Regions from separate parts of the Metabacillus indicus genome, predicted to be linked through region 2. Evidence: a T-box and tRNA genes for the amino acid it is inferred to sense, from the RefSeq annotation. Region 2 holds a T-box; the other holds one or more tRNA genes.
What was found. The T-box of region 2 lies ahead of metG (methionine--tRNA ligase). A T-box ahead of a tRNA ligase gene usually reads a tRNA of that ligase, here a tRNA-Met.
Positions count from the first base shown of each region.

Region 1: it has a tRNA-Met gene. The T-box ahead of metG (methionine--tRNA ligase) is inferred to sense a tRNA for this amino acid. The anticodon was not compared.

Region 1 covers NZ_CP176757.1:3,260,130-3,263,504, reverse strand. The annotation lists rRNA gene ACK1LH_RS16805 (23S ribosomal RNA) at 1-473, shown strand, start outside; rRNA gene rrf (5S ribosomal RNA) at 602-717, shown strand; tRNA gene ACK1LH_RS16795 (tRNA-Val) at 738-813, shown strand; tRNA gene ACK1LH_RS16790 (tRNA-Thr) at 832-907, shown strand; tRNA gene ACK1LH_RS16785 (tRNA-Lys) at 925-1,000, shown strand; tRNA gene ACK1LH_RS16780 (tRNA-Leu) at 1,015-1,095, shown strand; tRNA gene ACK1LH_RS16775 (tRNA-Gly) at 1,103-1,174, shown strand; tRNA gene ACK1LH_RS16770 (tRNA-Leu) at 1,185-1,273, shown strand; tRNA gene ACK1LH_RS16765 (tRNA-Arg) at 1,288-1,364, shown strand; tRNA gene ACK1LH_RS16760 (tRNA-Pro) at 1,370-1,446, shown strand; tRNA gene ACK1LH_RS16755 (tRNA-Ala) at 1,462-1,537, shown strand; tRNA gene ACK1LH_RS16750 (tRNA-Met) at 1,569-1,645, shown strand; tRNA gene ACK1LH_RS16745 (tRNA-Ile) at 1,651-1,727, shown strand; tRNA gene ACK1LH_RS16740 (tRNA-Ser) at 1,743-1,835, shown strand; tRNA gene ACK1LH_RS16735 (tRNA-Met) at 1,881-1,957, shown strand; tRNA gene ACK1LH_RS16730 (tRNA-Asp) at 1,961-2,036, shown strand; tRNA gene ACK1LH_RS16725 (tRNA-Phe) at 2,047-2,122, shown strand; tRNA gene ACK1LH_RS16720 (tRNA-His) at 2,168-2,243, shown strand; tRNA gene ACK1LH_RS16715 (tRNA-Gly) at 2,261-2,334, shown strand; tRNA gene ACK1LH_RS16710 (tRNA-Ile) at 2,340-2,416, shown strand; tRNA gene ACK1LH_RS16705 (tRNA-Asn) at 2,444-2,518, shown strand; tRNA gene ACK1LH_RS16700 (tRNA-Ser) at 2,527-2,617, shown strand; tRNA gene ACK1LH_RS16695 (tRNA-Glu) at 2,631-2,702, shown strand; gene glgB (1,4-alpha-glucan branching enzyme) at 3,355-3,375, shown strand, end outside.
Region 2 covers NZ_CP176757.1:3,550,753-3,554,127, reverse strand. The annotation lists gene ACK1LH_RS18195 (ATP-binding protein) at 1-127, shown strand, start outside; gene metG (methionine--tRNA ligase) at 146-1,762, opposite strand; T-box leader at 1,814-2,071, opposite strand; gene ACK1LH_RS18185 (cell wall-binding repeat-containing protein) at 2,237-3,205, shown strand; gene ACK1LH_RS18180 (PLP-dependent aminotransferase family protein) at 3,361-3,375, opposite strand, start outside.

The sequences.
Region 1 (3,375 bases), 290 kb from region 2:
CGGATAAAAGCTACCCCGGGGATAACAGGCTTATCTCCCCCAAGAGTCCACATCGACGGGGAGGTTTGGCACCTCGATGTCGGCTCATCGCATCCTGGGGCTGTAGTCGGTCCCAAGGGTTGGGCTGTTCGCCCATTAAAGCGGTACGCGAGCTGGGTTCAGAACGTCGTGAGACAGTTCGGTCCCTATCCGTCGTGGGCGCAGGAAATTTGAGAGGAGCTGTCCTTAGTACGAGAGGACCGGGATGGACGCACCGCTGGTGTACCAGTTGTCTTGCCAAAGGCATCGCTGGGTAGCTATGTGCGGAAGGGATAAGTGCTGAAAGCATCTAAGCATGAAGCCCCCCTCAAGATGAGATTTCCCATCACATTTGTGAGTAAGAACCCTGAAAGATGATCAGGTTGATAGGTCTGAGGTGGAAGCGCGGTGACGTGTGGAGCTGACAGATACTAATCGTTCGAGGACTTAACCACAGTCTAACTAAGCGTGAATTGCACGTGAATCTTGTTATCAAACGTTATTCAGTTTTGAAAGAATAACTTCTATCAAAAAAAAGCTTGAAATCTTCGGATTTCATAGTATAATAATTTTTGTCACTATGTCTGGTGATGATGGCAAAGAGGTCACACCCGTTCCCATGCCGAACACGGAAGTTAAGCTCTTTAGCGCCGATGGTAGTTGGGGGTTTCCCCCTGTGAGAGTAGGACGTTGCCAGGCTGCTGACAAAAATTAAACCCGGAGGATTAGCTCAGCTGGGAGAGCATCTGCCTTACAAGCAGAGGGTCGGCGGTTCGAGCCCGTCATCCTCCACCATATGATTTTTTTGGACATGCCGGTGTAGCTCAATTGGTAGAGCAACTGACTTGTAATCAGTAGGTTGGGGGTTCAAGTCCTCTCGCCGGCACCACCAGATTTACTATATTTGTGCCATTAGCTCAGTCGGTAGAGCATCTGACTTTTAATCAGAGGGTCGAAGGTTCGAGTCCTTCATGGCACACCATTTTTCCTTAATATGCGGGTGTGGCGGAATTGGCAGACGCGCTAGACTTAGGATCTAGTGTCTTTGACGTGGGGGTTCGAGTCCCTTCACCCGCATGATATTGCGGAAGTAGTTCAGTGGTAGAACACCACCTTGCCAAGGTGGGGGTCGCGGGTTCGAATCCCGTCTTCCGCTCTTTGAATAAGCCGGGGTGGCGGAACTGGCAGACGCACAGGACTTAAAATCCTGCGGTAGGTGACTACCGTACCGGTTCGATTCCGGTCCTCGGCACCACACACATTTAATATGCGCCCGTAGCTCAATTGGATAGAGCGTTTGACTACGGATCAAAAGGTTATGGGTTCGACTCCTATCGGGCGCGCCATATTACGGGAAGTAGCTCAGCTTGGTAGAGCACTTGGTTTGGGACCAAGGGGTCGCAGGTTCGAATCCTGTCTTCCCGACCATTTTCACAGATTTAAGGGGCCTTAGCTCAGCTGGGAGAGCGCCTGCCTTGCACGCAGGAGGTCAGCGGTTCGATCCCGCTAGGCTCCACCATTTTAATAGAAGTAATTGACTTTGTTCCTGGGGCGGTGTAGCTCAGCTGGCTAGAGCGTACGGTTCATACCCGTGAGGTCGTGGGTTCGACTCCCTCCGCCGCTACCAAAAAAGGACCTTTAGCTCAGTTGGTTAGAGCAGACGGCTCATAACCGTCCGGTCGTAGGTTCGAGTCCTACAAGGTCCACCATTCTATTTTCCATACGGAGGTATACCCAAGTCCGGCTGAAGGGATCGGTCTTGAAAACCGACAGGGGGGTCAAACCCCGCGGGGGTTCGAATCCCTCTACCTCCTCCATTTCTTTTATCTTCAGCAAAACAAATCAGCACTAATTATTATTATCGCGGGGTGGAGCAGTCTGGTAGCTCGTCGGGCTCATAACCCGAAGGTCGCAGGTTCAAATCCTGTCCCCGCAACCAAATGGTCCCGTGGTGTAGCGGTTAACATGCCTGCCTGTCACGCAGGAGATCGCCGGTTCGATCCCGGTCGGGACCGCCATTTTTATAAAGGCTTGGTAGCTCAGTCGGTAGAGCAAAGGACTGAAAATCCTTGTGTCGGCGGTTCGATTCCGTCCCAAGCCACCATTTGCTTTTGCAAATATTATAGCTTTAGACATTTTACAGATAGTGGCGGTTGTGGCGAAGTGGTTAACGCACCAGATTGTGGCTCTGGCATTCGTGGGTTCGATTCCCATCAGTCGCCCCATTTTATCTTTATTTACTGCGGGTGTAGTTTAATGGTAAAACCTCAGCCTTCCAAGCTGATGTCGTGGGTTCGATTCCCATCACCCGCTCCAATAATGGGCCTATAGCTCAGCTGGTTAGAGCGCACGCCTGATAAGCGTGAGGTCGATGGTTCGAGTCCATTTAGGCCCACCATTCCTATTATGGGAGCATATTTGATTTTCCGCAGTAGCTCAGTGGTAGAGCTATCGGCTGTTAACCGATCGGTCGTAGGTTCGAGTCCTACCTGCGGAGCCATTTATTCTGGGGAAGTACTCAAGTGGCTGAAGAGGCGCCCCTGCTAAGGGTGTAGGTCGCGTAAGCGGCGCGAGGGTTCAAATCCCTCCTTCTCCGCCAGAAGGCATGCTCCGGCCCGTTGGTCAAGCGGTTAAGACACCGCCCTTTCACGGCGGTAACACGGGTTCGAATCCCGTACGGGTCATCATTAAAAAAGTGTTGCACATTGTGCAGCGCTTTTTTTGTTGTTAGAAAAGATAGCCGTTATGAAAAACGCCGTAAAGCGTACCTATCCTCCACAATGATTCCGTCAACGGGATCTCGACTCCTATAAGGCAGCTCAGACCATCTCCAAGGAACGAATGAACCCTGTATCCCCGTTAAAATATGACTTCAAAAAATCCTTTTTTCCCTTAAAATATGTTTTCAACAAATAATATATATTTCTGTTACTCAAAAAGGTTTGAATGTTTTTCATTAGAGGTATAAGTAATGGTAATAAAGAAACCGTGATTAAAAGGTCGTGAAAATTTCGACAAATATAAGAGGATTTGTCGAATTAACTGTTTTTGTGATATAGCATACTGCATTTGCTGAGATTGTATTTTTTTGTTAATATGACCGGATTTTCTCATCGAATATGACTTATTTAGTAAATAAGACTGATGTTCATTTCACCAACATTCTCTCCTTCCTTCCTTTCTTTATTCGACATCATTTTAAAAGTATAATGTTTTGAAAAATGAATGGCTGTTCATGACATTTCGTGTCAATAAGTAGAAGCGCTTACAAAAAAGGTAATCCTTCCTTCTGATTGAAATAAGAATTAAGATTACTTTATAGAAAGGGTGATGGGAATGAATCTTGCTACGCCAACT
Region 2 (3,375 bases):
CATCGTTAAAAAAATTGTTGATATCCATGGCGGGAAAATAACTGTGGAAAGTGAACTTGGCAGGGGAAGTGTTTTTTATGTAGAGCTTCCTTCTCAAGATCATCAAAAACCGGGAATACTGGCATAACAGTATTCCCGGTTTTTATTACTTCAGAAGCCTCTCAGTTTCCACGTCAATCCTCTCCAGATCAATCCGTTCAAACAGCGGCTTCACATCCTGAACTGTAAAGACCTGCTGTTGAAAATATGCCCATTCTTCCGCTGACAGGTTCAGCGTCTCCTGTATCCTAAGGCAGGAAAAAGGCAGAAAAGGCTGCAGGATAACCGACAAGTTGGCAATGGCCAGCGTACAGGTGAAAAGTACTTTTTGGCAGTCATCTTTATCTTGTTTGATAGAAATCCATGGTTTCTTTTCATCAAAGTATTTATTCAGATGCCGGATGAAAGCGAAAATGGTTTCAAGCGAAGCTTTGAACTGACCGCTTTCAATCAGTACTCCAGCCTGCTTGAAGAGATCCTTAATCTCCTCTTCAATCACAGAATCCGGACATCCGGAAATGGTTCCGCCAAAGGATTTTTCAATAAACTTTAACGTTCTGTTTACTAGATTTCCAAAGGCTCCAAGCAGCTCTCCGTTGTGAGAATGGATAAATTCTCTCCAAGAAAAATCGGTGTCTCTTTTTTCCGGTCCGTTGATGGTCAGGAAATAGCGAATGGAATCGGGATGATAGCGTTCAAGAAGATCAGGCGCCCAGACAGCCCAGTTTTGGCTTGTGGACAGCTTTCTTTTTTCAAGGGTTACATATTCACTGGAGATGATATGCTCCGGCCGTTTTAGTCCGCCAAGGGCTGTAAGGATACCAGGCCAAATAATGGTGTGAAACGGAATGTTGTCCTTCCCGTGAACGTAATAGGAGGAGGTATCATCCTTCCAGAATTCTTTCCAGTCCTCTCCGGTTTCTTCCGCCCAGAGCCTGCTTGCAGATAGATAGCCTGATACCGCCTCGATCCAGACATAGATTTTTTTCTTTTCGTAGCCTTTGACCGGAACCGGCACGCCAATCGGCAGATCACGTGTGGCACACCTGTCCTGAAGGCCTTCTGCCAGATATCGTTTAGTCAGATTCACCGCATTTTCACGCCAATTTGAGGCGTTTTTAGATGTATACTCTTCCAGCGCAACCTGGAGGGAAGAAAGGCTGAAATAATAATGGGCGGTTTCTCTCGCCTCGGGCTCATGCCCGCAAAGCTTACATTCCTTGTCAATCAGTTCGAGCGGGTCGAGAATGGCAGAGCACACGTCACACTGATCTCCTCTTGCCCGCGATGAACAGGAGGGACAGACACCTTCCACGTACCGGTCAGCCAAAAACTGTTCGCAATGTCCGCAATATGCCTGCCTGGTTTCTTTTTCGTAAAGAGAGCCGTTCTCAAGCAGGGACAGGAAAATTTCCTGGACTGTCTTGTGGTGATGGGCCGAATCCGTTCGTGTGTAGCAGTCATACGTAAAGCCAAGTTTGGTGAAACAATCGGAAAATTCCTTATGGTAGCGATCTGCAATCACAGCTGCGTCCACGTTTTCCTGCCTTGCTCTGATTGAAATAGGTGTTCCGTTGCAGTCACTCCCTGATACATACAACACCCTTTCTCCTTTCAGCCGGTAATAGCGGGCCAGAAGATCTCCCGGCAAAAGACTGGAAATATGTCCGATATGCAGGGATCCATTTGCATAGGGCCAAGCTCCTCCAATAAAAATACTCATCATTTTTCCTCCTTTTCCACGCAAAAAACCCCCGTCCATAGACTGAAACAGTCTAAGGACGAGGGTTGAAGTCGCGGTACCACCTTAGTTTACAGATCAATTGACCTGCCTTTGTCCGTACGGGGCATGAAAGCCTGATACGTATACTGTTGTAACGTCAGCAACCACGTCACAGTCTACTTGTGCATGTGCACGTTCGGTGTGAAGCTCAAAGGTCATTTTCCGTGCGGTCTGCCACGCTTCTTTTCAGCTGCCGAAGCTCTCTTTGGAGGCGTCCCTGCATGTACTCTTCCTTCTCATCGCTTTTCATTTGTTCTCAATTTTATCCAAAAGAAGGAAGCTTGTAAAGAGCAGGATTTTGTCGAAAAATTTAAGGTTTTTTATGTAAGATATTGTCATTTATTGCATTCCGTTTTATTCTTTCAAAAAGTATAATAGAGAAGTTTGATAGATGATATTCAGGGGGATCTTTATATGAAAAAAACGATTGTACTATCTGCGTTATTTGCTTTAAGCCTTCCATTTGCTCAAGTAAGTGCAGCTGAAACAGCTCCTACTTACCGTTATGCTGGTGAAAACCGCTTTGACACATCAGTGGCGCTTGCTGATGAGTGGCTGGAATCAGATGTGGCTGTTCTTGCTACAGGAAGAGATTTTCCGGATGCACTTAGTGCAACTCCGCTTGCTGCGAAGCACGAAGCACCGCTACTTCTTACAGACACAAAGGCTGTACCATCCAAAGTGATGGCAAAATTAAAAGACCTTGGCGTTACAAAGGTTTATCTGATTGGCGGAACTGGCGTTATCTCAGCTGATGTTGAAACTCAACTGAAAAACAACGGTGTAAAAACAATTGTCCGGATCGCTGGAAATGACAGATACGAAACTTCTGTCAAAGTGGCAAAGGAAGTAGGTATGGACTCAGGAACTCTTGTTGTAGCTTCAGGTCAAAACTATCCGGATGCTCTATCCATTGCTCCTGTTGCGGGAATCATCCAAGCTCCAATCCTTCTAACTCGCAGTACTGATCTTCCAGGTGTTGTTAAAACATATGTGAAATCCGCTGATGCCGACTATTCCATTGTTGCAGGCGGATCTTCAGTCGTTTCTGTTAAAGCGACTGAAACTCTTCCGGATATGGTCAGACTTGGCGGAAGCAACCGTTATACAACAAATACTCAGATTGTAGATTATGCGGTTGAAGAAGGAATCTATGACATGGACTATCCGTTCATCGCGACAGGCGCTGATTTCCCGGATGCCCTATCCGCTTCTGCACTTGCGGCTGGCCTATTCAACGGTGTCATTCTAACAGATCCAAATGAGCCAAAAACAACAACAAAAGAGACTGTTCAGTATTATTCTGATCTGGCTGAAGAGTATGAAATTGTCGGTGGAGTAAAAGCACTGCCTGACACTACGATTGCGAAACTGTTTCAATAATACAAGTAAGAGAGGCTGGGACAAACCCCTCCTCTTGAAATGAAAAAGCCGGTGACATTTTACGACGAGTAAAATGACACCGGCTTTTATTATTTTAAAATTAAAATAAGGACCACTGCTGATAAAATAAAGTTACCACACCTTTATAGTGAACTCTAAGAAAACATCAA